2 linked regions of the Rubinisphaera margarita genome follow. The protein of the gene in region 1 binds, or shares a complex with, the protein of each later gene. Links are inferred from orthologs where the notes say so. Each region holds a gene or a part of one and is shown in the gene's direction. Other genes may lie near its edges.

Region 1 (15,968 bases):
GTGTCCGGAGAACGTGAGAAAGTCGACTCCAGTGGAGCTGACGTCGATCTGTTCGTGCAAAATCGACTGAGCCGCATCGACAACGAATAGCGCACCGACCGCGTGGGCAGCCGCGGAGAGTTGCGGAAGATCGTTAATCGTTCCGAGCATGTTCGACATCCCGGTTACGCTGAAGATTTTCGTCTTCTCCGTCAGGTACTGCGGAAGCTGTTCCAGATCGAGACGGCCGTCTTCGGTGATCGGAAGAACGCGAACGATCGCGCCGGTCCGTTGAGCGACCATCTGCCACGGAACGATGTTGGCATGATGCTCCATCAGCGTAATGAGAATCTCGTCCCCTTCCTTGAGGATCGTGGAGCCGAGACCTTGAGCAATCACGTTGAGCGATGCGGTCGTGCCCGAGGTGAAAACAATTTCTTCCCTGCGATGGGCTCCGATGAAATTCCGAATCGTCTCCCGGCTCGCTTCCAGTTCGTCGTCGATTCGCTGTCCAAATTCGTACGCTCCGCGATAGGCGTTTGCGTAGAACTTCGTATAGACATCAACCGTGCGGTCGATCACCGATTGCGGCGTCTGAGCCGAGGCTCCGTTGTCGAGGTAGACGACCTTGCGGCCATGGTCGTCCTTCTGCTGCAGAATCGGAAACTGAGCACGGAACGCGGCGACATCGAGTGGCGTGTGTGTGGCTGTCATAACGTTTCCAATAGAGATAGAGCAGGCTCCCGCCTGCTGGGCGTGGATCGCACACCGGTCCCCTTCTTAACTCGAAGCGTGAGCGAGGGCTTGTCCGTCCGAGTCCCTCGCTGACGCCCCGGGTTGGGAGGTTGAGTCGTACGGGGAGTCGACCGTGGCGCTCCTGACATTGCCCCGCCTTGCCTCAGTCCGGTTACTCTTCAAGTCGAGCCAGTGCCGACTGGCGGATGCGGTTCACCATGCCGTTGAGGCCATTCTTTCGCTGGGGACTGAGATGACGATCGAGTCCGAGGCGATCGAAGACAGCGTGGATGTCCGTTTCCAGAATGTCCCGAGGTGTCCGCGACTGGAAGGCGGCCAGCAGAACGGCAATGAGTCCGTTAACGATCATCGCGTCGCTCTCTGCATGCAGATGCAGCTGGCGGGAGTCTTCGTCGTAGTCGGTCACCATCCAGACATTACTCTGACACCCGTGCACCCGATTGTGTTCGGTCTTCTCTTCCGCGGGCATGCGAGGAAGGTCGAGACCGAGGTCGATCAGGTACTCCATCTGCGCTTCGCTGTCGCCGAGGAAATCGAATTCGTCGTAGATTTCCTGGAGCGGCACGAGGTCGGAAGTGTCGTTGTTGGTCTTATCGATCATCACGCGGTTCAATCAACGGAAGTGGAGTAAGTCAGCAGGTTCCGGAGTTTGCGGCGGCTTCCTGTTCATTATTGCAGGATATCGAGCGTCGTCTTGGGGGGTTTGACAAAAAACTGCTTCGCGGCCTGCAGAGCCACTGCGGAAGCGACCGCTTCGAGCCGCTCGCGCGTGGCCGACTCTTCCGTAAACAGGCTTTTAATGCGGCTCTCGTCGCAGCGGATGCGAATATTGGCGTCGGTCGGAATCTCGCCCAGGAAGGGGATTCCCTTCTCTCTGGCCGTCTCTTCCGCTCCACCTCGACCGAAGATTTCTCCGCTCATGTTCTCGACCATTCCCAGAATCGGAATGTTCACTTTCTGATACATGCCAATCGCTTTCACGGCGTCGAGCAGTGCTACTTTCTGCGGCGTGCAGACAACCACGGCTCCGGCCAGCGACATCATCTGGGAGAGAGTCAGGGCCACGTCCCCGGTTCCGGGAGGCATGTCGACGATGAGATAATCGAGATCGCCCCAGTGTGTCTCCGAGACGAACTGTGTGAGCAACTTGTGAAGCATCGGTCCACGCCAGATGACTGCTTCTTCTTCCGGCACCAGAAAGCCGATCGACATCACTTTCAAACCGTCGTGTTCAACCGGATGGATGCGCTGGACGACGGAGCCGTCCTGATTGAGGTGCTCGCGAACCTCTGGCTTGCCGGTAGCGCCGGTCAGATGCGGAATACTCGGCCCGTAAACATCGGCGTCGAGCAGTCCAACGGTGGCTCCCAGTGAACGCAGACCGTAAGCCAGCGAAGCGGAAACCGTGCTCTTCCCGACGCCCCCTTTGCCGCTGCCGACCGCGATGACGTTCTTCGCCCGCAGTCCGACAGTTCCGCCCGACTGGGGTCCCTTCACATCGAGTTCACAGCTGACTTCGACGTTCTGCACGTCACCCTTCTTCAAATGTTCGGTAACGACTTCAGTCAGCTTCTCCTGCAGACCTGCGCCCGGAAAAGGAAGCACCAGTTCCACACGGGCGGTGCCATTTTCGATGGTGCACGAGCGAATCGCCTTCACGGCGTCGAGGGTGCGATCCAGGCCGGGGAACACGACCGATTTCAGGGAGTCGGGAATCTGGGAGCTCATCAGGAATCCGCTTTACAAAGTCATACTTCCGGGGTCGGGACGGCAGCGTCCAGCAACCTACGTAATAACAAGGTCAGGGCCCGAATTACAAATGCAGCAACGCCGATGGATCGACTGAACCCCGGCGGGCTTCCCGGCGAAGTCAGCTTACGATTTCAGGATCGCGTGCACCGACGTCTGCGGGTTGACCCCCGTGAGCCGCATATCCAGTCCCTGCGACTGGAACGTGAAGCGGGAATGATCGATGCCCATGCAATGCAGGATCGTGGCATTCAGGTCATGAATGTGCACCGGGTCTTTGATGACATTATAGCTGAAGTCGTCGGTTTCCCCATGAACAATGCCCGGCTTCACGCCGCCGCCCGCCATCCAGACACAAAAATTGCGAGGGTGGTGATCGCGGCCGTAATTCTCGCGGGTCAGCTTGCCCTGGCAGTACACCGTGCGGCCGAATTCTCCCCCCCAAACGACCAGGGTGTCGTCGAGCATGCCCCGCTCTTTCAGGTCCTGAATCAACGCCCAGGCGGGTTGATCGACATCGTGACACTGATTGACCAGATCGCGGGCGATATTGGCGTGCTGATCCCAACCGCGGTGGAAGATCTGCACGAAACGCACGTCCCGTTCCGCCATTCGACGGGCCAGCAGACAGCTCGCGGCAAACGTCCCCGGCTTCGTGACATCCGGGCCATATTTTTCCAGCGTCTCCTTCGTCTCGTCGGACGTGTCGACCAGTTCCGGCACCGACGACTGCATGCGGAAGGCCATCTCGGCCTGTTCGATTCGGGCCCGCGTCTGAGGATCGGCCCACTGCGAGTACGCCTGCTCGTTGAGTTCGTTCATCCGATCGAGCATTCGCCGCCGCATCTCGCGATCGATGCCGCTGGGATTGGACAGGAAGAGCACCGGATCGCCCTGCGATCGCAGCGAAACGCCCTGATGCCGCGTCGGAAGGAAAGCGGATCCCCAGAGTCGATTATAGAGAGCCTGTGCTTCCGGCCGCCCGGTCCAGGAAGGTGTCATCACGACGAACGAGGGAAGGTTGTCGTTGATGGAGCCCAGTCCGTAGCTCAGCCACGAACCGAGACTGGCCCTGCCAGGCAATTGATTGCCGGTGCAGATGTAGGTGATCGCGGGATCGTGATTGATCGCCTCGGTATTCACGGTCTTGATGATGGCCAGGTCGTCGACCATCTTCGCCGTGTAAGGAAGCAACTCACTGACCCAGGCTCCCGACTGCCCGTGCTGAGCGAATTCGAATTTCGAGGGAGCAATCGGCAGCGAACTCTGTCCCGACGTCATCGTGGTGATTCGCTGGCCCTTCTGGACGTCGGGCAGAGAGCGGAGATCTTTGTCGAACAGATCGTCGAGTTTCGGTTTGTAGTCGAACGTATCGAGCTGAGAGGGAGCTCCAGCCATGAACAGATAAATCGCCCGTTTCGCCTTCGGAGCAAAGTGAGGCAGATCGGGTAATCCCTGGGAAGAATCGGTCGGCGTATTCGCCAGCGCAGAACCTCCCAGCGACGCCAGAGCAGCCGTGCCAAGCCCCAGCGATGCCTGGCCGAAGAAGTGGCGTCGCGTGAGTTGCAGCCCTAATGATTCGCGAAGCGATTCGCCGTCTCGCTGTGACCAGAACGATTCCATTGAAGTACCTCGAAATGAACTCGATTCAATTGGCAGATCGACGCGTGCCACTGGCTTCGTCAATGCGACGAAAGCCGTCTTTCAGAACTGACCGAGTCAGTTGTACGTTCGATCTTGCCTGCGTTTCTCAGCGGGGAATGATGACGTCGACCTCGCAGAACTGATACGGCGTCGCGGCGTACGCTTTGGCCATCGCCTGCAGGGTGCCCCAGCGGGTTTTGTGGTTGGGACTCTCCAGCTTGGGCATATCGGACGGAAGTTTCAACAGCAAATCCTTCCGGATCACCATGGCTCGCATCTTCCGCGTACGGACATCGCCATCGGCTTCATTGGTCAGACAAACAAGAAAGGTGACCGGTGTCACGGGCAAACCGGCTTCCTGGGCGATTTGGCCTGCGGAATATTTCTCCGAGATCTCGTTGAGCACCGCGTTCAGAAAGTACCAGCAGTCGTCTTGGGGGACCGGAATAATCGGCTTGCCGGGAACTGTTTTCGTCGCGTGCGACTGCAGTGTTTTCACGGCATGTTTATTGAGAAAGATGTCTTCCGCATCCTTCTCGATCAGCGTGCGGATCCGAAGGGTGCCGTCGGTGATCTGGTTCAACGAAACGTTGAGCCGATCCATGAACTCGCGTCTGGTCCAGTCGCGGCGTTCGCGTCGGCGTCCGAAGTACCAGCCAACGACCATGAAGGCGGCCGCCGTCAGGATTTTGATCCAGTGGTCCTGCAACTCTTCCGAGACCGCGCGAATGAACTCAGTCAGCATGGGATGCTCCGTGCGGAGGTTACTGATACTCGGCTGGATCGCTCAGCCCGGCTTCGGCGAATCCCTGCAGGCGCAGCAGACAGGCATCGCACTGGCCGCAGGCTCGCCCCTGCTCGTCGGGATCATAACAGGTGTGCGTCAGCCCGTAATCGACGCCGAGTTCGGTCCCTTTGCGAACGATCTCCGCCTTGGTCATGTGAATGAGCGGGGCATGAATCTTCCATTGCTCCCCTTCAACGCCCGACTTCGTCGCGAGCTGAGCGACATGTTCGAACGCCTCGATGAAGGCGGGCCGACAGTCGGGATATCCACTGTAGTCGACGGCATTCACGCCGATGAAGATATCGCAGGCACCCACACTTTCCGCCCAGCCCATCGCCAGGGAGAGAAACACCGTATTCCGAGCCGGAACATAGGTGACCGGAATGCTGTCGTTCATTTCCTTGACGGACCGCGACTTGGGGACGGGAATGTCGGAGGTCAATGCCGAGCCCCCGAAGGCGGCCACATCGAGAGGCAGGACGACGTGCTGCTTCACGCCGAATTCCCGGGAGAGCTTCGCGGCTGCATCGAGCTCAAAATCGTGCCGCTGACCGTAACTGAAGGAGAGGGCGTAGATCTCGAACCCCTCCGCTTTAGCGATCGCCAGCGTCGTCGACGAATCGAGTCCGCCGCTGAACAGAACCACGGCTTTACGTTTCATGAGTCGATCCTCTCATCCTGTTCGGGATGTTCAGCAGACCCTTTCAGGCCGCAAAGTTTACCCAGCTTGACCAGCAGTTACCGATAGAAACGGAGTGAGCCGCTTATTCAGTATATCCGTTAAATTCGTGCGTCCACAACACGGCGAACGGCCGATCATGATGACAACCCGAACCCGCCTGGGGAGGAGATTGCCCTATTATGCCGTCACGAATTCTCGCCGTCATCTTACTTTGTGGAGCCGCCGTCAGCCTGACCGGTTGCCAGTGCTACCGCGTGACCTGGCTGTATGCCGATGTCATCGACGCGATTGCGGACACGAAATGGAAACTGGACCCGCTTTACGAGCCGGGGCTCGATCTGAGCCGCATCGGAATGCCCGACTGGCAGCGGTTCGGGATCAACCACCTGCTCTGTCCGTGCGCGGATGGGCGTTGCTGTCCCCATTGTCGGAAATGCCGAAACGTCTACTATCCGGCCGAATACCGGATGAAGTACTGGGCCTACCTGGCGGAAGAAGAAGCCGAAGCGGCCCGAGGGGATGCGAACCTGCTGGATTCGGACCCCGAACTGATGCCAGTTCCCGAGATGATCCCGCTGCCGGAGCCATCCGGAGTTCCCTCCGGGGAAACGACCGACGTCCCCCAGGTTCCCGCGCCGGTTCCTGAAGCGGATGAGCCGATCGAAGTTCCCGTCGAATAACCGGCTCCGCTGTTCGCTCTTTCAGCGGATCTGAGTTCGGTAGCAGGACCGGAGCCGCATCCGCTACACTGTCGGGCCGCCCGGAGAAAACGCTTCGCCGCTGTGCGACGGGTTTGCTGCGGGCATTCGGGGCTTTTCGTCTTCTCCGTGGAAATTCTGCCCCTACAATGCAAGGTCGGACACGATCGATGAGTGGGGAGGTGCGCTGGATTCGCACGAAGTTCCTTCAGCGGTCTGAAATACGGTAGCCGAAAACAGTTGGAGGTTAAGCGTGGATCTGGATGCGTTACTGTCCGTTACGGGCGGCTGGCTCTCAGGGAAGGGTGATGAGTCGGATGTGGTGGTTTCCAGTCGCATCCGTCTGGCGCGGAATCTGGCGCAGTATCCGTTTCTCACCCGCACCGACGACCAGACTCGGCTCGAGATCGAGCAGACGCTCCGAGACGCCGTCTCTCAGCTGCACCGTCGTGCGGCTGCCCGTTCCGAATCCGTCGGCGAAGCCGCCTCTTCAGCGCGAAAAGCAGCACCGGGCGGAGACACGAACGATTCGAGTCTTTACTACGACGACCTGGCGTTCATCGACGTGGAAGTTCTGTCCCGCATCGATCGGCAGTTCCTGATGGAGCGTCAGCTTATCAGCCGGGAGCTTTCCGAAGCTTCCGGGCCGCGAGCCGTCGTGATCGGCAACAGCCAGCAGACCAGCGTGATGATCAACGAGGAAGATCATCTGCGGATGCAAATCCTCCGCAGCGGGTTCAATCTTGATGACTGCTGGGCGGAAATGAATCGGCTCGACGATGCGATCGAATCGCAGGTAGCCTACGCCTTCCACGAACAATTCGGCTATTTGACCGCCTGTCCGACCAACGTCGGCACCGGGATTCGCGTCAGTGTGATGATGCACCTGCCGGCTCTGGTACAAACCCGGGAGATTCAAAAGGTCTTCCAGGCGATGCAGAAGATGGGCCTGGCCGTACGCGGACTGTACGGAGAAGGCAGCCAGGCCATGGGCGACTTCTACCAGATCTCGAACCAGATCACGCTCGGCAAGAACGAAGTCGAGATCATCGATATGATTCGCGACGTGGTGCCGAACATCATCAATTACGAACGCCGCGTTCGCAAAGCTCTGGTGACCGAGAGTCATCAGCAACTGCACGATCAGGTGGCCCGGGCGTATGGCATTTTGCGAAATGCCCAGACCATCAGCTCGGAAGAAACCCTGCACCTGCTGTCGAGCCTGCGGATGGGCGTGAATCTCGGATTGATCGAAACGCCTGATCTAAGTCTGGCCAATGAGCTGTTCATTCAGACGCAGCCTGCTCATCTGCAGAAACGCTATTCCCGCGAACTGAGCTCGGCCGAACGCAACACCGCCCGGGCCGGTTATCTCCGCGAACGCCTCTCTGAAGCCGAAGGCGACGAAGACTAATCTCCCGGTACCGGCGGCATCCTGCCGCCGAAGGGAGTCGGCAAGCAGAGATCACGGTCCGTGTTGATCGACGGTCCTGCATTCCGCCCGGACGTCCAAGGACTCCACCCAAGTAGGGAGACGGTCACGCACACTCGGCGGCAGGATGCCGTCGCTACGGAACAGGGTGTGGAAACGAAACAAGGCAGGCCGAAGCCTGCCTTGTTGAGAATCGTCGCTCCTGCGGGCCTCAGGCTGAAAAAGCGAGGACGCGGTGCAGTTCTTCGATCGTCGTTTGACCGGAGAGGACTTTGTTCTTGGCGGCCTGCTCCAGGGTGATCATGCCGCGGTCGAGTGCCAGTCGCTGCAGTTCGCGGGCGGATCTGTTGCGGAGAATCGCCTCGCGAATCTCGCTGTCGACGACGAGCACTTCGAAGACGCCGGTCCGTCCGCTGAACCCCGTGTGAAAGTTGCAGTCGGCAGGCACGCCGCGTTTCAGAGTCACCGATTCCGACTGAGCGGGATCGATTCCCAGGAACTCGCAGGCGGCCTGGTCGGGATGATACTCCTCGTTCGACTCGGTGCACACTTTGCGGAGCAGACGCTGAGAGATCACACAGTTCACGCTGTCGGCGATGAACATCGGCGGAATGCCGAAGTCGCGGAAGACATCGATCGTCGCTGTCGTCTCATTCGCATGCAGAGTGCTGAGCACCCGGATTCCAGTCAGACCGGCTCGCACGGCGATGTGGGCGGTTTCGGGATCGCGAATTTCCCCCACCATGATGACGTCTGGATCCTGTCGCAGGACGCCACGGAGTGCCTCGGCAAAACTGAAATCGATCTTCTGCTCGACCTGAATCTGGTTAACGCCATCCATCCGCCGCTCAACCGGGTCTTCGATCGTGATCAGACTCCGCATCGGATCATTGAGCAGACTGAGGCAGCTGTACATCGTGGTACTTTTTCCGGAACCAACAGGGCCGACGCTCAGAATCATTCCGTGAGGGGAATGGATCTGCTTCCTGATCTTTTCCGTCTGCGCGCTTTCGAGCCCGAGCTGTTCGAGAGAGACGAAGTCGGCTGAGTTCGGCATCAGTCGCAGGACGAGACGCTCGCCATAGAGAGTTGGCCCGCCGCCGACACGAATATCGCGTTTCCCTTTGAGAACGGCGTTGGAGATGTGGCCGTCCTGAGCGTAACGTCGCTCCGTGATGTCCATCCCGGCCATCAGTTTGAGGCGGGAGATGACCTGCGAGGTCATTGCCGGTGAGAGCTGGAGGATATCGTGGAGGATACCGTCGACACGCAGTCGAATCCGCAGGCCATCCGGGCGGGGATCGAAATGAATGTCGGTGGCACCGAGTTCGAAAGCCCGTTCGAGGAGCAGATCGACAAGCGGGCCGGGACCAACGACGTCGATCAGGCTGCGAAGCTCCTCCTGCAGGGCCTTCTGCCGCACTTCTCCCCCAGGGTGAGTGAATCCATCCTCAGTTTCGACCGACTGCTCATTGCTCATGGTGTCCACTCCTTTGCATTCAGGACTATTCGCCGGATTGATCGACGTTTCAGTTCAGTGATTTCCCGATGTGATCGTGGATATTGATGAAGACCATTTTCACGAATTCTTAAGCTCTTGGTAATTTGTCGGGAAAATGAAAGGACGCTCTCCATTTATTGCGGAGCGAAGGGGTTGCCTTCGGGCAGAGTACTGGTCGCCGCCGGAGCCGGTTCGGTTGTCAGAACGGGCGGCGGAGTCGTCAGCTTGACGGTATCTGCCGGACCATACGCCGGACTGGTCATTTCTGGCGCGGGGACTTCAGGAACCGAGCGGATCCGGGGTTCAACCGCAGCGGAGGTTTCCGACGTGCTTTCGGGAACGGGCTCTACCACCCTGATGACTTCCGGCCGAATCCCGAAGATTCCCGGATTGAAGGCGAACACGGCCAGGCCGATGCAGATCAACAGAAGAATGCCGGCCACAATCCACCCCGCACTGCCGGAGGACTTCGTCGTCCCCGTGCTGTTCGGCATCGCACTCCCTTTGAGGCCGAGAGCTTGACGAGCTTCTTCGGTCGTGTTGACTATCGGCCAGACACGGTCGAGCGAGGCCAGTTTCAAAACCTCTCGAACACCATCGTTCGGGCAGACAACGCTGATCTTGCCCCCTCGGGCCTGAGCAGCTTTCCAGACCCGGACGATCAGAGCGACCATGGCTGAGCCCATATAACTCAACTGCGACAGGTCGATGATGACCTGCGGGTTCTTCTGCGTCGCCATGGCGTTCAGGACTTCGGTACCGATCGAGTCGATATCGCCCCATTGAACGTTATTCAACTGGGGCAGCAGTCTCAGGATTGAAACATTGCCTTCCTGGGTTAACTCGAACGACTGTTCTGCTTGTGTCACCACATTCTCCAGATCGGTATAAGAGAAGCTGCCTTCGAACAAGCGGATACGATGGGACGATATAAGAAGTGATCCCGCTTTTTCGACGCGGCCATGAATACGGCGTTGATGTTGAGCATTCCATCGTTCAGGAATCTGCGGCGCCGCGCACGGACCGGGATCAAGATCGACCCCGTCAGCTTTCTGCCTGGCCCGCGGAAACCGGACGGTCACTCTGAACCTATCATAAAGCCGACTCGGGCTTAAAAACAAGAACGGTCAAAGTCTTCACCGATTTCTCACCTCGCCGCATCGCGCACGCCTGTCTACGTCCCGAAGCGATTTTCCGGACGTGGAATCCGGGGGGCTTCACCTCCTTTATCGGCGTTCGACTCCCGTTGAATTCATTCCGCTGCCGGCATCTCCTGAGGCAACGAGAATTCGATGGAACATTTGCGGCAGCGCAGTTGCTGCCCCGGCACCTCGGGATCGACATCGAAGTCCGGGTTGCCCGCGATCTCAGTGACGTCGTACTTGGCTCCACATCCGGGGCACGTGGCGACAGCCTTGCCACCGCTCATTCTGAGTTCGCCCATCGGTCCCGTCTGCACTCCCGTTGAGTCGCCCCGGGGAGCGCGGTCTCCTTCGGAACGTTGATTCTGGAACATCGTCAGCAATTCAATCGGAATCGGCATGACAACCGTCGTCTTGTCATTGCTGACATCGCTGAGGGTCTGCAGCACACGAAGCGTCATCGCTCCCGGAGAGCTTCCGAGAGTCTTGGCGGCGTCGGCGAAGATCTGCGAGACGAACTTGTCGGACTCGGCTTTGATCTTGATCGCGTTGGCTTCTTTCTGCGCTTCGGTCTCGCGCATCATCGCCCGCTGCAGCGAGTGATCGAGCTGGGCATCGGTCAGACGAATATCGAGATCCCGCAGGCCCCACTCTTTCGCATTGCGAGCCACGATCGCTTCGATCTCCTGTGCGATCTTAATCTTCTCGTTGCGAACTTCTTCGATCGTCTTGGTGCCGAGAACGTCGGCAATGGTAGTCAACGCGAGTTGTTGAATGGTGTAGCGATAGTTGCTGACATCGAGCAGAGCTTTTTCAGGATCGTCGACACGGAAGTTGAGATTGCCGGAGATCCGGACCGAGATATTGCCGTTGAGCACGATCTGCTGTTCCGGGAGATCGATTGTCTGCAACGAGCGTCTGGTCTTGGTAATCTGCTGAAAGAACGGGATCGCAAAGCCGAGACCCGGACGAACGATTCCTGAAAACTGTCCCAGCGTCAACCGGACACCAATCTCATCCTGCCGAATCACGTAAAACCCGAAGAATGTCATCACACCGCTGCTGGACATAAAAAGGCTCCCGGTTTTCTTCGTTGCTGGTGATATTCAGAGAAGATCGTGATATGCTGTTTCCGACCAGAAGACAGCGTAGCACAGTCTCGCTGGAAGTTCTTCTGCGGTCCGTCGGCCACCGGGTCAGCGCTCGCGTAACAGTGGCAAGCGGCTACGGCAGAAACTCTGTCCCGCCCTACTTTCCATCCGCGATACTCCACTCACAGGAGCCCCATTCATGACTGAAGTCAACCGTCGATCGTTCCTTCAGGGCAGCTCCGCTGCCGCCCTCGGTATGCTTTCCGCTCCGGCTTTGTTTGCCGATGCAAAATCCCCCAACGAAAAAGTTCGCATCGGCGTGATGGGCACGTCCGGACGCGGGCTGGCACTCACGAAAGGTTTCTCCAGCCTGCCCAACTGCGAAGTGGCCTGGGTCTGCGATGTCGACTCGCGGAACGTCGGACGGGCTCAGGATGTCGCCCAGACAAATCAGTCCCTCAAGCCACAGGGAACCGATGACTTCCGTCGGATTCTCGACGACCAGAATGTCGATGCCCTCGCCATCGCCACGCCGGATCACTGGCACGCCCCGGCCGGGATCATGGCCTGTCAGGCCGGCAAACATGTGTATGTCGAGAAGCCGTGCAGCCATAATCCTCGGGAAGGGGAGATGTTCGTCGAGGCGGCTCGCAAGTACGACCGTCGCGTTCAGATGGGCACCCAGCGCCGGAGTCGTCCTGGGATTCAGGAAGGAATCAAGCAACTGCACGATGGCGTGATCGGCGATGTTCTGTATGCCCGCTGTCACTACTACAACGCTCGCGGCAGCATCGGGAACGGTAAGCCGGCTTCCGTGCCCGAGTGGCTGAACTGGAAGCTGTGGCAGGGCCCGGCTCCCGACACGAAATACCAGGACAACTACGTGCACTACAACTGGCACTGGTTCTGGAAATGGGGAACCGCGGAACTCGGAAACAACGGCGTCCATTACCTCGACGTACTTCGCTGGGGAATGAACGTTGACACTCCGACCACGGTCTCCTGCACCGGCGGTCATCTGCGTCATCCCGACGATGACCAGGAAACGCCAGATACCAGCATCGCCACCTACAACTTCGGCGATAAATACATCGTCTGGGAACAGCGAAGCTGGTTCAAGAAAAGCCCGGTCGATTCGCCAGCCGCGATGACGTTCTTCGGCACGAAGGGCTCGCTGGATATCACCGGCGACGCGGGCTACACGGCTCGCGACATGAACGGCAAAGAACTCGCTTCCGGTAAAGGGAGCACGGATGAGAAAGACCATTTCCAGAACTTTCTCGATTCGATCCGCGGTGAAGCCAAGCTCAACTGCGAAATCGAAGAGGCTCATCGCAGTACGCAGCTCTGCCATCTGGGGAACATCTCGTATCGCGTCGGTCGCCAGCTGACGATCGATCCGCAGACGCATCAGATTAAGGACGATTCCGAAGCAATGAAGCTCTGGAGCCGCGAGTACTCGAAGGAATTCGAGCCCAAGGTGTGATGTCACCGCAGAGATGGCATCGTGCGTAGAAAAACGTTTTCAGGCTGGGACGAACGAAGACTCGTCCCGGCCTGTTTTCGTGCACTTCACTGGAGCAAATTCAAAATTCGACTGCAGGCGTTTGCAGGAGAAGCATGAAAATGCGTTAAGACATTTGGTCAGGGTTTCGACCTTCCGTGACAATCTCTTCTCACGAGCGCCCGTTCCGCAGAAAGTTATTCTTCCGTCTGGCAGCGATCCTGCTCGGACTGTCGCCGTTTCTATTGCTGGAGGCGACTCTCAGGATGACCGGCTGGTCACCTCCTGTGGAAGAGTTCAATCCGGTCGTCGAGTTTGTGAATCCGCAGCCGCTGTTCGAAGCGGACAAAGAATCCGGGTTGTATCGGACGCGGAAAGATCGCCTCGGCTACTTCCGTCCTGAACAGTTCCCGATCGAGAAGCCCGCGAATGAGTTCCGCATCTTCTGGCTGGGCGGGTCGACCGTGCAGGGGAGGCCGTATGCGATCGAGACGTCGTTCACGACCTGGCTGGAACTGGCGCTCAACGAGACGGACTCCACCCGCGACTGGAACGTCGTCAACTGTGGTGGAGTCTCCTATGCCAGCTATCGACTCGTGCCGATTCTTGAAGAAGTGCTCGAGTACCAGCCTGACCTGATCCTCGTCTACTCGGGTCACAACGAGTTTCTGGAAGATCGAACTTACGGAGCAATCAAACCGATTCGCGAGTTTGCCGGAGGCGCCCAGGGAGTTCTCGCCTCGTCAAAAACCGTGCAACTGGTTCGAGAGCTGACGGTCCATGACGAATCCCCTCCGCCCGCTCCACTGCAGTTCCCCGCAGAAGTCGACGCCATGCTCGACTATCAGCAGGGGTTGCAGAACTATGTCCGCGATGACAACTGGCGGACCGGCGTGCAGGCCCATTTCCGCTTCAATATCGAGCGGATGATCGCGATGTGCAGGGAACACGATCTGCCAATCATCCTGTTCAACCCGCCGCGGAATCTCAAGGACTGTCCTCCGTTCAAGTCGCTGGACTCACCCGGGTTGACTGTGGAACGGAAGCAGGAGATCCAGCGGTTATTTGCAGGCGAAGACGACGGGGAGACACGGCTCATTCGACTCAAGCAGGCGGTGCGGCTCAATCCGCGACACGCCGGTTTGAACTACGCGCTCGCTCACGAGCTATTGCAGCAGCTCGATTATGAGGGAGCAGCCGGGGCGTTCCGCCGAGCCTGCGATGAAGACATTTGTCCGCTGCGAATTCTCACGGGGATGCAGCAGGGCCTGCTTCAGCTCGCCGAGTCGACTCACACGCCGTTGATCGACATCGAGGTTCTGTTCCGAGAACTCTCGCCGACCGGTGTGCCGGGTGAGCAACTCTTTCTCGATCACGTGCACCCCACGATTGAAGGGCATCAGACAATCGCCCTCAGGACCCTGGAACGGATGCAGGAACTGAAGCTGGTTCCGGTCAGCGAGGCCCCGGAGATCAACACGCGGATTTCTGATCGCTTCCGGGAATCGATCGCGGAGCTCGATCCGATTTATTTCGCGGAGGGGCAGCGTCGACTTGGGGGATTACTTCGCTGGGCGGCGGGACGAGGCGACAAGATCCGCCGGAATCCGGCGGCGTCGGCTATGGACCGGTGATGTGATGGGCGTCGCGAAGATGACGCTCCATACAGAACTGGGCCCGCTGCGGGTCGCGATCGGTGATGGCGTCGAGAATTTCGTGGTGAGCCGTCGAGGCTCGGTGATGCTGCTCCGGATTGTGCTTCCCGCTCTCCCGCTGAGAGTACTTCACATAGGAGCCGAGCACGTTGAGCAACACCCAGAAGAGCGGATTGCCGGTCGACTTGGCGATCTGCACATGAAACTGATGGTCCGACTCGATCGACTCCGGAGTGTCGGTATCAAACGAATCGAACCGGGATGCCAGGTCCGTCAGACGATTGAGATCATCAGCCGTGCGTTTCTGGGCCGCGAGCCGAGCCGTTTGCAGTTCCAGCCCCAGGCGGACTTCGAACACATGCACGAGCGACTGTTCGCCTTCCATCGACAGCATGAGCGGGAAAAGCTTGGCGAGCGTCTCGGAGTTCATCTTCCGGACCGTCGTGCTGCGTCCGTGAGAGATATCGAGAACGCCAAGCGCCCGGAGCATTGAAAGCGATTCACGAACCGCGATCCGACTGACACCGAACTGGGTCATCAGATTTCGCTCGCTGGGAATCGGGCCGCCCACTTCCCATTGACCCGATTCGATCAGATGGATCATCTCCTCATAGAGGCGGCTGGTCGTGCTCTGCCGCTTTCCAGTCTCCTCGGTACAGTCTGTTCGACTTTCGGCCCGGTCTAAGTTCATTGGCGAGGTGACATTTGGTCTGAGGAATCTCAGCTGGTGATCCTAGTTGGGCGGCTTGCGTCCCGTGAACATGGCCAGGATTGCCAGTGCGATGAAAAGGGGAATAATTAACAAGAACTGCTTAATAAACGCTACCAGTAAAATGCCGGTAAGCAAGACGTACCACGGCAGCCGTCGGAGAATTCGCGGGTGACTTACCATGGTCGGAATGGCCAGCCACAGACACCCCATCACAATGCCAACGCGCAGCATTACAGCAATGACGCCCTGCCGGCTACTATCAACAAAAGCCAGCACCGCGCAGCCTGTCAACAACAGCAGGGCGATCGCGCCGACCTGCCACCGTTTTGCCTGGAGTTCCTGTGGATCCATGGCCGATTCTGCCGCAAAGGTGTCATCGGACGCAATGATTTCCAGCCTTTTGAGGACGAATTCGCCAAAATCCATGCCTCGGACTTGTGTCTCAGCGACAGAATCCAAAAGATTCCCCTTCCCGCCCGGGACCGCAAACCCCACGCAGAATGCCGAGGTCTTCCTTGACTCAGGACGCCAATTCCCCCGCCGCCAAGCCATCGCTTTCTCGAATCGTTGTCACGGTCTGTACGTACAACGAGTCGGAGAACATTGGCCGGCTGCTGACCGAAATCCGCAGCTCGC
Region 2 (15,907 bases), on another replicon or contig:
GAAGGCCTTCGCTAAATGGAAAGAATCGCGGCACAGTCATGCCACTGAGACGCTGATCAGCGGGCACGAACGCTATGCGGAAGTTCCGTGGATTAATCGAGTGCATGATCCGGAATGTCTGGCCTGCCATTCGGTCGGCTGGAATCCTCAGGAAGTGTTTCGGTACGAGAGTGGCTTTGTGAGTATGGATCAGTCGCCCCACCTGGCCGGACAGGGCTGCGAAAACTGCCACGGTCCCGGCAGCCATCACACCACTCTGGAAGAGACGTTCAAAGAAACCGGTCAGAACAATCCGGACCTCGCGTCCGCTCGAGAGGCGATGAAAATCGACCTGGTGACAGCCGAGAAGAAGCTGTGTGTGAAGTGCCACGACTTCGAGAACAGTCCGAAATTCAACTTCCAGACCTATTGGCCGAAGGTGCAGCATCGCGGCAAGGATTGAGGGGGCGGTCCGGTTGTCCCGACAGGTGGGATTCGCAACAATTCCTTCATCGACCCCCTATCAATCGAGGTTCCTCGGCCCGATGAGCCGTGGAAACGCTACCCGGGAAATCCCGCGATGACTGTCTCGCCTCCGGAGAATATTACTGCCCGCCTTTCCGATCAGATGCTCGTCTGCAGCTGGTCGGAAGAGGACCGCTTTGAGTTTCCGTTCCGTGTCCTTCGGGGGCTGTGTCCCTGTGCCAACTGCGTGAATGAGTTTACCGGCGAGCGGACATTTTTTGTCGACGATGCCCCGGAAGATATCCAACCCGGCAAGATGGAACTGGTCGGGAATTACGCGGTGAAGATCTACTGGAGCGATGGCCACAGCACCGGGCTCTATACCTGGAAGTATCTCCGGTCGATTCAAGTGGAAATGGATCGCCAGGCCGAGCAGCAACAGCACTGAATTCTGGAAAGAGGGAGAAACAAACCTCCGTGATGCACTACGAAGTTGAAGTCAAATATCCCGTTCACGATCTCGATGTCCTCCGCCAGTCGCTCGATGGCCTGGGCGCAGTCTGCGAAGACTCTGTCGAACAGGAAGATCTCTACTTCGGGCATCCGCTGCGGGATTTCGCTTCGACCGATGAAGCCTTCCGAATCCGCCGGACCGACAATCGAAATGGAATGACCTACAAGGGGCCGCTCCTCGATCAGGAGACCAAGAGCAGACAGGAGGTTGAGGTCGATCTGGGAGACGGAGTCGAGCAGAATCGAAAAATGCAGGTGATTCTGGAACAGCTCGGGTTCAGTGTCGTCCATTGTGTGAAAAAATCCCGTGAGATCTACCACCTGCCCGACGAAGATCGCGAGGTGGAGATCGTGATCGATCATGTGGACGGTCTCGGCACTTACGTCGAGCTCGAATGCGTATCCGAGGAAAGCCAGTTCGAAGAAACACGAAAATGGATTCTCGATCTGGCTCAAAGATTGCACCTTGGACCGAAGGTCGAACGACGCAGCTACCTGCGATTGTTGCTCGATCGCCTGGCAGAGTCGACAGCCTCCTGACAGATACGGATTTTCGCGGCACTGAAATCGCACGCCTCGTGGACCATCGCTTATAATCGAGCTTCTGATTTTCTTGATCCTCAGACAGCCTTGCCTGTCCGAACTGATTGGCTGAGTTCTTATGAAACCATGTTCCGTCTGCTCCAAGCCGGCCGTTTATCACGTCACGATGCTTAAGGATGGCGACGTGAAAGAACTGCACTTCTGCGAGTCGCACTTCTACGAATACATGCATAAGTCCGATCAGAAGTCGCCGGAAGAATCGTTTGTCGAATCGCTGCTGCCCGATTCCGAAATGGATGAGCGGACTTCGGAAGACGAGACCATGGTCTGTCCGAACTGTGGGATCACCTACAAGGAGTTCCGTGAGTCGGGCCGCTTCGGCTGCCCGCATGACTACGAATCGTTCCGCATGCGACTGTTGCCGCTGCTCGAGAACATCCATAACGACACGGTCCATCGAGGCAAGCGTCCCCAGCGGGCTCCACTCGATAGTGAGAATCAGTTCCGACTCATACAGCTGCGACGTGATCTGAGCGAAGCGGTGGAACAGGAAAACTACGAACAGGCGGCTCAGATCCGCGATGAAATTCGTAAAGTCGAAACCGAACTCGGCGGTTCCGCAGGCAAGCAGGGGGCCTGAATCCGTGGGAATGTTCGCAGGAACGCAGTTTGATCGTCCGCCGCATTGCGAACGATGTGATCGGCTTGAATCGGAGTGTGTCTGCCCACCTGAAGTGCCGGCGTCCATTTCACCCGCTTCTCAGAAGCTCAAGGTGAGTCTGGAGAAACGGAAACGCGGGAAATCGGTCTCGGTCGTGCAGGGCTTCGCCGATGATCCCCCAGCTCTGCAGAACGTGCTGACGAAGCTGAAAACCGTCTGCGGGGCAGGGGGAACGCTGAAAGACGGCGCCATCGAGATCCAGGGCGATCACCAGTCCCGAATTTGCAGCGTGCTTGCTGAAATGGGCTACGTCGTTCGCTGACGGATTTTCTCACCGACTTTGCATCACATGCCCACGCAAGCCGTGGGCATGTGCCTGACCCCGAGTTCTCAGTCTTCCAAAATCATCAGTTCGACTTTGCGGAAGTCGATCGGGTGGCTTTCCGACTGCAGTGAAATCGTGCCGCCGGAGAGCATCACGCTTCCCTGTTCATCGGCAAGCTCTTTGGCGTGCTCATCGCGAGGATCGAGCTGGGGTTCAAAGTATTCAAGGACGAGATCGCCGTTGACGAAGTGGCGGAAGCTCTTATTTCCGCGGACTTCGACTTCGACGGTTACCCACTGATCGCCGTGATAGGTTTCTGAGCTAGAACTCGTGCAGTGTGGCGTGAACAGTTTGTCGTTCATGACAACGTTCGTGCCGGGCGAGCAGAGATTCGCCGTGGTTCGATCCTTCGTCCCGTTTCCGCCGAGGAACTGAACCTCGATCGACGTCGGGAAATCCTGGTCAACCGTCATCTTTTTCGGATCTTCGCCGTGCAGCATGGCTCCGCTGTTTCGCAGTGCCCAGCCTTCGCCGCCGGGGCACTGATCGCCGACAAACCGATACTCCACTCGCAGTTTGTAGTTTGAATAGGGCGTCTTATAGAACAGATGCCCGAACTGGCGGTCAAACTTCTCGTACTTGTCATACCGGACCTGCAGCAGGCCATCTTCGACCCGGAACGTGTCGCCGAAGTTGTCGCCCAGAGGTTTGCCTTTGATCTTTGGCGTCCAACCCTCGAGGTTTTTTCCATTGAAGAGCGGAATCCACTTTCCAGACTGCTCCGGCTCGGCGGCACGGATTTGATTCACGGAGAGGCCACTGGTCACGAGGCAGAGAAGAACGATGAGAGCTCGGCGAAGCATGAGATTTCCCGTCAGACAAGAATTGAACAGCAAATGTTGATCGGTTCATTGTGAAGTACGCGGATGCCGGGGGCAAGTCTGCTGAGGATTCGAGACCCCTTGCAGATTGCCATCGAGATTCACGTTGAGTCAATCGGCGGGAATCGATACTTTACGGCCGCCCGAGCCATCGCTGGACCAGCGGGCGCGGCTGCAAAATCTGCCTATTTCGATGTCGTCACTCAAACTGGACAAGACCGTGCGAGCAATTCTGACTGTTACTGCCGCCCTGATCCTGTGCCTGTCGGGTCTGGCCCAATGCGGATTCGCTCAGGATTACCGCATTTATACACGCGTCTTCCGCGAGACGGGCGGCGCCCAGAGTTCGCGTCCCGAAGTGATTTCGCGCAGTCTGACGCTCTGGCATGCCGGAAAAGCGTACGACTGGATCGATATGGTGGGCGAACTGGTGATCTACGATCCCGCGCAGCAACGGTATACGATTGTGAGTGGAAGTCATCGCAAAGGGTGCACAGTCGAATTCAGCGAGTTACGGCACTACCTCAAGGTGGCCCGCTCGAAGGCCAGCGACTACGTCGATGAAGTTTCTCAGACCGATTCCGCGGATGCGGCAGCCGAGATCGAACGAATTCGCTTCCAGGTCGACCCACAGTTCGACATTACCGATGGCAGTGAAGCGAACGAAGTCCTTTTCTCCAGTCCGGTGATGCAGTATTCGATCCAGACCGTCCCCGCACCCAACGGGGATGTGGCGGAGACGTTTCGGCTGTACACCGATGGAGCCGCTCAACTCAATTACATGTTGCATGGTCAATCCTCACTTCCCGGGCCGCGGTTGAAGATCAACGAAGAGCTCGTCCGCAGAAATCTGCTGCCCGTGCGCGTTCAGCTGACTCGGAAGGATGAGGCCCGGACGGTTCTGACTGCCGAGCACAGTATTCAGTGGAGTCTGAGCCCTCAGGACCGGACACGGATTCGCGACTGGCAGTCGATGTTGCAGAATCAGCACTTCGAGTTTGTCTCGTTTCAGGACTACCAGCGAGCGATGCTCGAGAAACCGTAGTCGCGATGAATTCTGAGAGCGAAGACCAGGCCGGACTATCCACAAGACGATCGCTGAAACGACTGATCCTCGTTTTTGTCCTGATCCTGCTGGTGCCCATCATTCCTTTTCTGGTGCTGGGCGACGTTTTTGAGGCGAGTCAACTGGAGTGGTTGAAAGCTTCCGTCACGCCGGAGCGAACCGCGAACCTGCTGCTGCTTCTGCTCGCGGTCGATATCTTTCTTCCAGTTCCGTCGAGCGGAGTCATTACCTACGGTGGCAGCCAGCTGGGCTTTCTGACGGCGACTCTGTTCGCGACCGTCGGGCTGATACTCGGAGCAGCGATCGGCTACGAGATTGCCCGGACGATTGGCCGGCCGGCTCTCCGTCGCTGGGCGAAACCAGACGATGAACAGCTGTTGCACCGCTTCGTCAGGGACTGGGGGACGTTCACGCTGGTCGTTTCCCGACCGCTGCCGATCCTGGGAGAAGCTGCCGTGCTTATGCTCGGAGCAGGGCGGCTGCGGCGAGCGCTGTTCTATCCGGTTCTCGCGCTGACAAATCTGGCCATCGCCGCGGCTTATGCAGCTCTTGGCAGCTGGTTCTCCGATGACCGTTATCTGCCGGTCGTCCTGATTCTTTCCCTGTTCGTCCCTCTCGGCTTCACTCTTCTACTGAAGAAGTGGTTGCCACGCACCGAGAGTTGAAGCATCCTCATGCTTCCCCTTGCAGTCGCATGGGCGCCATCCGACGGCAATGATTGAGTTTGCTCCTGCGTTCGCTGCCATCGGAGTTTGAACTTGCTCGGGACGGCTGCAAAGTCATCGCGAGTTGACTTCGAAGGTTGCGATGACCGGGAAGTGATCCGAATAGCCAATGCGGTCGCGGTAATCGTCAATCGGAAGGGGAATGTTGCGGCCATTGAACGAGCGGCGATCGTTGATCATGAACGACGGCCGATAGATGTGCGACTTCTTCCAGCGAATCGAACCTCCGGAAACGGCCTGTTGATTGATTAGCACCTGATCGAAGCAGTGCAGATTCATCGAACTGGCGTCGCGATCGTAATGCCCGTGAGTCCAACGCAAGTCTTCTGAGATGCTGTTCATCGTATTGCGAAGGCCCTGCTTCTCCAAATATTTCAGCGACTCGTCCGTCGGATCGTCGTTGAAATCACCGACAAGCACCACGGGGACGGGACGCCCTTCGATGCCGTAGATCAGTTCCTGAATGCAGTCGGCGGCAGCTTTCGCACATGTCAGACGCAGGTTGTTTTCGGAATCGTTCCGGCGACTCTTCCAGTGATTCACGATGACGTAGAACGGGTCGCCAGACGTGGTGAAACGGGCGACGAGTAAATCGCGAGGAAAATCGGGAATGTCGAAAGTCTGCACCGTGCACGGGAAACGGCTGAGGATCGCACAGTCGATGCCGCGAGGGTCGGTGCCGTCGATGAGCGTGAAGTACTTGTATTCACTGCGCGAAAGATAGCCGCTGACGAGTTGTCGGAGAATGGCCATGTTCTCGACCTCGGCCAGTCCGAGAATGTCGGCATCCAGTCCGCGGATGACCTGGGCGTCTTTGCCGAGTCGCTCGCGGACGGTACTCGCCGAGGCTTTCTCGTCGTAGGGGAGCAGAGGATCGTCGTGCTCGTCGAGCAAATTCTGGACATTCCAGAAGGCAATCGTCAGCTCCTCGGCCTCAACCCTTGAAGACACGAGCAGGACAGCCAACAGCAGGCAGATCGAGCGAATCATGTGAACCTTTCACGCGGCGAAACTGGAGCCGCCGTCAGATATTCAGCCATTCCCGGAACAGGAATTCCAGGCGAATTGCCAGCAGAGCAATGCGGCCCATCACGGTCATGCCGAACATGGCTCCGAAGGTCATCATGAGAATCCAGATCCCATACTTGGAAACGCCGCCGACAACGCCTTTATGTTCAATCGAGAAGAAGAAGTATGTCAGGCAGGCGAGCAGGCTCATCACCATGAAGATATTGGTGAAGGAAGTCGCGTAATCAATCCCGCTGCCATTTAATACGACGAACGGCAGGAAGCTGTTCTCGATCTGGCTGAGAAAGTCGGCCTCCAGATAGGCGACCATTCGCAACCCGGCCGTGGTGCCAATAATGAACGCCAGCGGCCAGACCGAAATCCAGCTCATCTTCGGAACGAGCCTCATCAGCAGCATGATACCCAGCACCAGCGGGACGATATAGAACACGCTGGTGGCTTCCGGCTCGGGAGACATTCCCGGCATCGCCCACTGTTGTGTCAGTCCGGGCATGAGTTTGGCGAACAGATTCGGCACGATAGTCGACCAGAAGCCGACCACCATGTAGTAGGCCGCGGAAACGCCCACAACCGTGGCTTCGGCGACTTTGTAGAACGGATTGTCGCGGTACAGAAACGAAAAGATGCAGAGGGTGAAGAAGGCGGCCATCCAGAGGCCAAACGAGCGGGTGTAGCTCAGCTCGGCGATCCCGGCTCGACGGTCAATCTCATCGGCATCGACCCAGTGTCCGTTGACCTGCTTTACGTAATGTCGTCCCGCCTTGCCTTCTGGATCGGTGGCCGTTTGATAGGTCACGAACAGAAGGAAGATGGCGATGAGGCAAGTCCAGATGATGCGTTCGTTCATAATGGCCGTCTTCTCGGCTACCTAGGTCTTGGCTCGGGTCGACTGCAGGACGTAAAGGACGTTGCCGGCGATGATCAGACCGATCATCAGCAGGTGAGCCACGAGCTGGGGCCCCATACGGCGGCGTCCTTCCTGATAGAGAGCTTTCGGCTCTCCTTCGATGTATTTCTCGGTGACGAGCGTCTCGTACTCCGCGGCTCCTTTGATGGCCCCGAGCAGTCCGATGATCTGCTTAGGCACATACGGGTACAGATAAGGCGCCTGAACGCCGGTAACTCCGGCAACCAGATTGATTCGTTCCGGGAAGGCGGCCTTCGCGTACTGTACCCATTCCTTGGCCCCGGGATAGCCGGCACTGACGCAGATAATGAGATCCATGTCCTGCAGGCTCTCGACCCCCTGGCACATCGGAATCTGGTCAATATTCGTCCCGCGAGTGTCGGTGGTGAAGAGCTCCCGCAGATTGGTAATGATCACTTTGATCACCCCTTCGTAGCCCGGCTTGAACCCCAGGTCGACGTAATCCTCGCCGTATTTGAGTTCCGGATAGTCCGTCATCAGCACCCGGTGGATGGACTGCTGGATCATGGGAGGTCCGCCGGGGTAGAGCGTCAGGAAGTACATTTTGACGTTCTTCTCGGCACAGTGCATGACAAACGATGATGCCATCGGTCCGAGTTCTCCTTCCGAACTCGGATCGTAATCGAGCGCGAGCAGAACGCGATCACCTTCTTCGAGTCGCTCGACCTCGTCGAAGACATTGATTGCCTGCTGCGTGGGAACCTCCGGAAAGGTCAACTCCATCAGGATCGGAATGGCGACAGCGAGCAGCATCATCAGAAAGATGTATCTGCGGTCCAGTCCGGCCAGCCGGTTCACGATCGATTGGTACGAGGCCATACTTAATCTTCTCCCGTGCCGAGGTAGGAACGGTCGACACCGAGCAGGATCTTCAACGACGTCGAAACAATGCCAAGTGAGATTCCGATCATGATGGCCCGGTTTCCCGCGGTATTGATGACCGACATGATGAAGACAGTGATGTTTTCAATCTTAAGAGCCGCCAGCGATTCAGGCAGCCAGCTCGTCAGAAGCGGACCGGCATAGGTCCGGCCGAGCAGAATGATGAACGCAGTCGACAGCAGCAGGAAGGCTTCGAAGTTCTTGGCCCGGAAGGCCCGGAAGGCAGCCGAGGCAACATAGAATGCCAGAAGCGAGAACATCGTCGCTGTCAGCGGAGTGAAGGCGTATTCGTAGAGCCACCAAAATGGCGAGCCGGGTTCGACGTAGTTGCCGGACCAGGAATACTTGACCTGATGAGCGGCCATCATCAGAGCATGCATCTGCTCTTCCCACTGGTGTTGTTCCCGGTAGGGGGTGAGCAGGAATTCGTATTGTTCGTCCGACAGAGTCTGGTCGTCCTGTGTTAATGCGGTCGCCAGCAGTCGGTTCCGTTCTCCGATTGTCGGTGTTGCTTCAAGAAACTCGTCCAGAGCGGCCGCCTGACTGTCGGTCCAGTTCCCGCGACTGGCCAGTTCGGGGCCAATCTGCGTCAGCGTCACCGAAGAGTCCGAGATCGCCTCACGAAGATAGGACTTCTGAGCGTCGTTGAGGGTGACATCGGAATCGGCCGGAGGCAGCGAGGTCGTCAGGTTCGTCTCGCCAGCCAGTCGTTCTTCCAGCAGATCACAAGCCGATTTCTGCTGAGACTCGGCAACGCCCGCCTGATCAACCGCGCTAATGAGCTGGTCAGCGGTCCAGCCCGATTCCAGGAGCCCGGGCAGCATATTCTCCTGATCTTCCGACAGTCCGCCTGGCAACGACTTCAATTCGTCGACGAACTGCTGAATCTGTTCCGGGGTCAACGGACGGGTGTGCTGGAAGACATCCGCCAGTTCGTTCTTCATCTCGATGCTGATCGGACCGGTGACGCTCAGTTCTCCCTCGACGATCTCGACACGATCGAGCCACTCGTCGGACGGAGGAAACGCAGCCGGCGGATCGGAAATCGCCATTGTCGTCACATGGCGACTCCGTTCGGCGAGTTGGTCGACAGCCGTGGTCCACGCGGAACCTTCATCGAGATCGCGCAGAGCCTGTTCGGCGTCTTCCGAAAGCGGGCCGCGGGCGGCGAGAGCCCGGTGATCGGCGAAGTAAAGAACTTCTCCAGCCAGCGGATCGGCCGGTCGGGCCTTCTCGGCCAGTTGTTCAACCGCGCACTGCCATTCGAGTTTCAGGTGATAATCGTTGAGATCTTTCTGTTGCCCGGGCGTCATCCAGCCGCGGAACTGCAATTGAGTGACATCCTCACCCTCGGTGGAGTAGCTCAACTGACTGCGAACCGAAGCCGGCAATTCTTTCTCGAACCACTCGGCTGGCAGAGCGACATCGACACTGTAGGTCAAATCCTCCGGCAGTTCTTCAACAGTCAACGGGGCGAAGCTCAGGCCGTAGAATTCCTGGTCAATACTCGGCGAGACATCCCATTTCAGCAGGCCGACAAACAGTGTCAGAAGAAACGTGAGGACGGTAATCAGCGAATACGCCCAGCCTTCTTTCTGATCGCTCACCTTTTTCAGATGGATCTTCAGCAGGTTTCCGCCGCCGAGGATGAAGGCGATAGCCGCGAGGATGTCGAACCAGACCGCGGCTGTTTCGCCCCAGCTGACCGTAGCCGGGATGAACGCCGTGAAGATCAGGACGATCCCACAGGTGGCGGCAATCAGTAACGGAACCGTACGTCGCACCTGTCAGACTCCCGGTGTTCGTCGAAGGTTAAAGAAGTCGGCAAAGGTCCCCGGATTCAAAACGGAGTACAGGAACAGGGCCGCTCCGCAGATGGCAAGCACGATCGCTGCAGCCGGGATGAACGAGATACCGACCGTGACCGACAGGCAGCCGGCGAGGATGCCGATCGCGACAAGAATCTTGCCGACGTCCTGGCCCTTCAGGCTGCCCAGTTCTTCAGGCGAGCCGGAAAGATAGGCGGAAGCCGCGAAAAGCTCTTCGCCAATCAGCGTGTAATCGCAGGCCGCGACAAAGAACGGCAACTGGGACGGCTCGGCTGTCCCGGCGACCTGAATGGCTCCGATCGAGTTCCCGGTCTCGGCCAGAATCAGCGATTCGGCAAAGAACGCCCCCAGATAGAAACAGGCGGCCGGCTTCTCCCGAACCATGTTCCCGGATACGTAGGCGACATAACCGAACTGCTCATCAGTCACATAGTAGGCGAGGTCAGGATTGTAAGCATCGGGGCGGCCGGCGGTGAGATACGAACCCTGCAGTGTTTCGCGGGCGGCTGTCATCACCAGCGCTCGCGAAGTTGGAACTTCGACATCGGCTTCGTATTCAGCGGCCACACGGGCGACGCGGGAGAGAATGTTCAAGCCGGCGATGGTCTGAATGTCGTTCATGTCCTGAATGCCGGGGATGTAGAGGACGGAGCGGCCCATTTCGGTCGCACGTCCCACGGCTTCGTCGACCGCTTCCAGTCCGGCAATCTTGCGAACCTTGAGCGGGCGTCCCCGTTTGGCGATCTCGATGAAGTAAATGACCGACCCACAGATGATGAAGCCGACAAACGCCAGCGGAAACTTCTCGCCGAGGAACCATTGCCGGTGCGTCTGCACGGCCTGTTCGTTCTCAGCGATGATCAGCGACTCGCCCTCTGCAGGGACCCATTTGGCACGGAAGAAATAGTCGGAATCGAGTTCGAGTCCCGAGACCTTACAGGTAATGGTTTGCGCTGCCGCGTCGAGGGTCCAGGATCCATCGTTTGGCGGAATCTGAGCGACGACTTCATACGCTCCGGCGTACTCTTCGGAAATACTGAGTACCAGTTGCCCCGAGGTCGTCGACTCATCGGCCAGGGCGTCGGCAATGGGATCGGTCAGCGGAACGGTGATTTTCAACGAGTCGCCGTTGTCCCACGGGAAATCCTCAATGAGGAGCGGAACTGGTTCCTGAGCCTGGAGCGGCGAACTGATCGCCAGAAGCAACAGGGCGATCAGAGCCAGCGCTGCCGGTGAGAACCAGCGTCGGGCTTCTGAATTCAAGTTGTCGCATTTCGTCGGCATGATGACTTCCCGTCAGTCCGCGATGATTTCGACGTTGGCCCGGGGAACAATGATCTCCGCTCCATCGGGCAGGCTGACACTTAAGACACGTGCTTTTGATCCTGAATCGAGGACCTGAGGTTCTGGCGGAAGAGCGGCAACACGGCCGATCTGTCCGAAGTACGGATCGCGAATCAGCCGCACATTGACACCCGGTTCCAGCAGGCCTTCCACAACACCTTCATCAATTGTCTCGGCCTTTCGATGTTCGGGCAGCGGGATCACGATCTCCGGTCGCATCACGCCTGCTCGAATCTGCGTCGCTCCACTGACGGACGCCTGCTCGCCTTCGCGGGAACAGAGCAGATCGTACGTTCGCTGAGCCATCGCGATATCGCCGAAGCCCTCGGTGATGATGAGCGTGGGACCAATCTTCTCGGTCCCGGTAATCGCTACTCCCAGGTCGTAGCCCAGAATGCTCTTCAGGTCCTGATCGTCAATTCCGCCGGAGACAACCGCTGCTGCTCCGACCTTGATGGCCTCGGCAATTCCTTCCGAAGTCATCCGGGCGCCGCCAATGATGACCGCTCCCCGCATGTCCGCCGTGATCTTGTCTTCGGTCAGTTTGTCGTGCGGGGACGTGCACGCGACCTTGATCGGGCCGAAGGCTTCGCTGCCGATCCCGAAGATGCCCTGAATGAAGCTCACGCTCGATTCGATGACCACGCCGTGCTCGGGCATGACGTCGATCACTTCGCCTTTGACGTAGGCTTTGACCTGCACCGGGATCGGCTCGCCGCGAATGATGACCTGACCGGTAATCCTGGAAACGGTTTCAATCACGCCGGCGGACCGGGAATGGTACGGCGTCTTGAAGAAGCCGAAAATTCCCTTCGACTCAGCGAGAAGGTCCCCCACCTCGACCCGATCGCCAATGTTGACGTGCATGCAGTCCTGAATATCCGCGGGAGCAACAGCCAGCTGATTGGCGAGATTGATCGGGTAAACATTGCCCGGGATGAGTGCTTCGGCGACGACATCCTCGGCTTCGACCCGCTGGCCGCGTTCCACATGGACTGTGCCGGCAATGGGCAGGATCCGCTTGACACGAAGATTCGTGCAGTCGGTCACTTTCAGTCCGGGGGTATACGCGTGAGCCATTGGGGCGGTCTACTCCAGTAGTGTTGTCTCTTAATAAAGGTCGAGGGCTTTGATCCAGCGGGCGACATCGGCCCGGCTGTAACCGGATTGCTCTTCACCGACCACGAGCGGACGTCCGCGGCCATCGAGAATCAGCCCGACCGTCCCGCCATGAACGACCCGTTCGACCGGCTGACCTTTGCCATTGCCGAGGTCGAGCTTGCGATTCGGCTTCACGACCACGGTCGCCGTTTCGTCAGGGCCGAGCGGATACTGTTTGATGTCGCCGGCCATCATTTCGCCCTGCGCCTGAAGGTCGCCGGTGATTTTGTACTCGAAGGCGACTTTGCCCGGCTGCGGCGTGCCGGCTGCGGCGACACAAGTCCCCAGGTAAATGAGGCAGTCTCGCTCGAAGACTTCGAGAGCCGCCTGGGGATGCACCTGCGCGAGCACGCCGAGATGGGGCATCATGAAGATGCTGTCCTTGGCTAGCCGAGTGAAGCCTTCCGGTTCGAACGCATCGATCAGCATGGCCGCGGTCTGTTCCATTCGCGGGGCATGTGAGAGCACTCCACCCGAGGCGACGAGCAGATCGAGCTTCATGTTGTTGACGATGGAACGTCCGCTGCTGTCCTGAACGAACAGATCCCCAACGGTTCGCTGCTGCTGCACGCCTTTGAGCGTTGTCGCGAATTCCTTGTGTTGAACGTAAGCGAGCCGAAGCGCTTCTCGCGAAACGGCCTGCTCGAAGATCAGCGCTTCCAGCGACTGGGGAATCGTGGTTGGGCGGATCATCTTGTTCTTCACGCGATTCCGCAGTTCGCGTTCGTCCATGTCGACGTGCACCCAGCGGAGGATCATCGGCATGGTCGCTTCGGCACAGACATTCGAGATCGAGTAGCTCATCCCGAGGTTCGCACTCACGGTGCGGTTGAACTCGCCATCGAAGACGCTGAAGACATCGGTTGTTGCCCCGCCGATGTCGACCCCGACAGCGTTAATCCCCGACTGATCGGCGATGCTCTTGAGGATGTTTCCGACCGCACCCGGCGTCGGCATGATGGGCGCATCAGCCCAGTCGATGAGTCGATCGTAACCGGGGGCGTGTGCCATAACGTGTTCGAGAAACAGGTCGTGAATTTTGTCGCGAGCCGGTCCGAGATTCTCTTCGTCAAGGGTCGGGCGAACGTTCTCGACCTGCGAAAGTTCGACCGAATCGTCGAAGGTGTTCTGGACCAGCGGCCAGGCCTGTTTGTTGCCAGCGTAGATGACCGGCATCCGGTATTCACTGCCGAAACGCGGTTGCGGCTTGGCCGGCGCGATAAGTTCAGCCAGCTTGACGACGTGCTTCTCGGTGCCACCATCGGTGCCGCCGGACATCAGAATCATGTCCGGACGAAGCTCGCGAATCCGTTGAATCTGCTCGAACGGCTTGCGTTTGTCGTTGGCGGAAATCATATCGAGCACGATTGCCCCGGCTCCGAGGGCAGCTCGTTTGGCGGAAGCGGCGGTCATCTCGCGGACGACGCCCGAGACCAGCATCTGCAGTCCACCGCCGGCACTGGAGGTGGAGATATAGATATCGCAGCCCTCGTTCCCATTGGCGGGGCGGATGATCTGGTTGTTCTCATCAAGCAGACGGCGGCCGGCGAGCTCGCCGATTTCCGCGATGGCATTCGTGACACCGATCGTCACATCCGCAGCGGGTTCCTCAACCGTGGTGGGAGCTTCGCCGCGATAGGTCTGACGATAGTGCCCGTCGATCTTCTCGATCATGATGGCCTTCGTTGTGGTGCTTCCACAATCGGTGGCCAGGATGACGTTGATATTTTCAGGGGATATCACTGGCAGCGGTTTCCATACCGTTGAACGTGTCTGTCAATCTGGGCTGCGTCGCGAGGCTGGCGAATCAGCCGCCTCAGAGGGTAATGCATTCCCCGAGTCCTTGCCACTCTCCAGAGCATCCAGACGGGAACAGACAAGATCGACAGCATCCCGCCGTTCCAGAAACGAGGAGAACTCGCGATACTCCTCGGCAGAAAAAATCGACGTGGCGATCGGCTCGAGAAAGTGCAGGCCCTGCGCGCCGATGTAAGTCAACGGCCGCGACAACTCAAGAAACGCCCCAGCGGCCGGCGTGAGCCGCCGCTTCTGAATTGCCTTTGCAAGCCGATCGAGCATCTCTTCCTGCTTCGGCGTCAGCGGCTCCTTTTCTTTGGAACCGATCGCGAAAGCATGTTTGAGTCGTTCCCACGCCATGATGTTTATTTGCTGTCTGGTCTACTGAGGTGGAGTAGGGGGCGTAGCGGCGGCATCCTGCCGCCGAATTCGGGTGAACAAGGTCGTAGTCTGCCTGTCGCTATTTGTCAGGCCCGTATTCTTGATCAGTTTCAACTTAACATGTTCCCTCGCCCCCTTGGGGGAGAGGGTTAGGGTGAGGGGGAAATGCGGGTGACATGCTCGGCGGGCCGTTGATATCAGGTAGAAATCCGGAACGCCGCTAGTTCATCGCCCCCTCATCCGCCCTTCGGGCACCTTCTCCCCCTAAAGGGGGCGAAGGAACACGGTTTGCCTGACAATCTCCGCTAGCTTACCGCGACGTTCAGCTGAAGATGTCCTTCAGCACGTGAGCTTCTTCCACGCCCGTCAGCCGCATGTCGAGGCCCTGGTACTGATAATACAGCTTCCGCCAGTCGATCCCCAGCATGTGGAGCATCGTCGCGTGCAGATCGCGGACGTGGACCGGCTTTTCGACGGCGTGGTAGCCGAGTTCGTCGGTGTTGCCGTAGGAGGTGCCGCCCTGGATACCGCCGCCGGCCATCCACATTGAGAAGCCGCGGATATGGTGATCGCGACCGACGCCCCCTTTGCCCTGAAACATCGGTGTGCGGCCAAACTCGCCACCCCAGATGATGAGCGTTTCATCGAGCATGCCCCGTTGCTTCAAGTCGGTAAGCAACGCATACGTCGGCTGATCGGTCAGGCCGCAGCAGACTTTCATGTACTTGTCGAGGCCGCCGTGATGGTCCCAGCCACGATGGTACAGATGGATAAACCGCACGCCACGCTCGGCGAGACGTCGGGCGAGCAGGCAATTCGACGCGTACGATCCATCGCCGGGCACGGCTCCGTACATATCGAGAATGTGCTTCGGCTCGTTCGACATGTCCATCAGGTCGGGAACCGAGGTCTGCATCTTGAAGGCCATCTCGTAGGCGGCGATGCGGGTGTCGAGTTCGGGGTTGCGAACCGTCTGCTGGCGATGCTGATCGAGCTGGTTAATCGCCGCGACGAGCTTCTGCTGCTGAGAAAGCGATACCCCCCTGGGCGGCTTCACGTAGTAGACAGGATCTCCACTGGAGTTGAACTCGACGCCCTGATACCGGCTTGGCAGGAATCCGGCTCCCCACTGACGGGAAGCGATCGGCTGCGGGTTGCGGCCGCCGACGCTGGTCATCACCACGAAGCCGGGAAGATCGTCCGCTTCCGCACCGAGGCCGTACTGAATCCAGGACCCCATCGACGGGCGGCCGGAAATCGCCGTGCCGGTGTTCATGAAGGTGTGAGCCGGATCGTGATTGATCTGCTCGGTGTGCATCGATTTGATGACGCAGATGTCATCGGCCATCTTGCCGTGCCAGGGGAGATAGTCGCTGATCTCCAGTCCGCTCGAACCAT

Evidence for each region.
Region 2: the proteins of L1A08_RS12715 (region 1) and L1A08_RS02685 are in contact, whole or in part, in a crystal structure (PDB 8WTB), measured with the Bacillus subtilis proteins. The link is inferred for Rubinisphaera margarita from one-to-one orthologs.

What each region holds. Positions count from the first base shown.
Region 1 is NZ_JAKFGB010000013.1:71,829-87,796, forward strand. Bases 5,686-8,628 are described here. They hold L1A08_RS12715 (protein arginine kinase), read left to right. Parts: upstream 5,686-6,548; coding sequence 6,549-7,709; downstream 7,710-8,628. Other genes in these bases: L1A08_RS12710 (hypothetical protein), read left to right, coding at 5,777-6,277; L1A08_RS12720 (GspE/PulE family protein), read right to left, coding at 7,939-8,628. Also shown: L1A08_RS12680 (aminotransferase class V-fold PLP-dependent enzyme), read right to left, coding at 1-693; L1A08_RS12685 (SufE family protein), read right to left, coding at 887-1,336; L1A08_RS12690 (Mrp/NBP35 family ATP-binding protein), read right to left, coding at 1,405-2,463; L1A08_RS12695 (DUF1501 domain-containing protein), read right to left, coding at 2,611-4,107; L1A08_RS12700 (hypothetical protein), read right to left, coding at 4,235-4,873; 7-cyano-7-deazaguanine synthase QueC, read right to left, coding at 4,893-5,576; more of L1A08_RS12720, read right to left, coding at 8,629-9,207; L1A08_RS12725 (STAS domain-containing protein), read right to left, coding at 9,363-10,097; L1A08_RS12730 (SPFH domain-containing protein), read right to left, coding at 10,481-11,440; L1A08_RS12735 (Gfo/Idh/MocA family protein), read left to right, coding at 11,661-12,947; L1A08_RS12740 (SGNH/GDSL hydrolase family protein), read left to right, coding at 13,124-14,599; L1A08_RS12745 (FadR/GntR family transcriptional regulator), read right to left, coding at 14,586-15,311; L1A08_RS12750 (hypothetical protein), read right to left, coding at 15,354-15,758; L1A08_RS12755 (polyprenol monophosphomannose synthase), read left to right, coding at 15,848-15,968. UniProt on the Bacillus subtilis protein: Catalyzes the specific phosphorylation of arginine residues in a large number of proteins.
Region 2 is NZ_JAKFGB010000007.1:77,278-93,184, reverse strand. What follows is about bases 498-3,379. They hold L1A08_RS02685 (UvrB/UvrC motif-containing protein), read left to right. Parts: upstream 498-1,618; coding sequence 1,619-2,140; downstream 2,141-3,379. Other genes in these bases: L1A08_RS02675 (3-keto-disaccharide hydrolase), read right to left, coding at 2,552-3,349; L1A08_RS22685 (translation initiation factor), read left to right, coding at 2,082-2,483; cyaB (class IV adenylate cyclase), read left to right, coding at 925-1,497; L1A08_RS02695 (DUF971 domain-containing protein), read left to right, coding at 560-892. In the rest of the region: L1A08_RS02700 (multiheme c-type cytochrome), read left to right, coding at 1-442; L1A08_RS02670 (hypothetical protein), read left to right, coding at 3,561-4,412; L1A08_RS02665 (TVP38/TMEM64 family protein), read left to right, coding at 4,418-5,098; L1A08_RS02660 (endonuclease/exonuclease/phosphatase family protein), read right to left, coding at 5,213-6,148; L1A08_RS02655 (hypothetical protein), read right to left, coding at 6,183-7,034; L1A08_RS02650 (hypothetical protein), read right to left, coding at 7,056-7,934; L1A08_RS02645 (hypothetical protein), read right to left, coding at 7,937-9,781; L1A08_RS02640 (DUF6754 domain-containing protein), read right to left, coding at 9,785-11,110; L1A08_RS02635 (hypothetical protein), read right to left, coding at 11,123-12,250; L1A08_RS02630 (glutamate mutase L), read right to left, coding at 12,281-14,005; L1A08_RS02625 (hypothetical protein), read right to left, coding at 14,108-14,488; L1A08_RS02620 (DUF1501 domain-containing protein), read right to left, coding at 14,832-15,907. UniProt on the Bacillus subtilis protein: Activates the phosphorylation activity of the protein-arginine kinase McsB. Is required for the delocalization of competence proteins from the cell poles.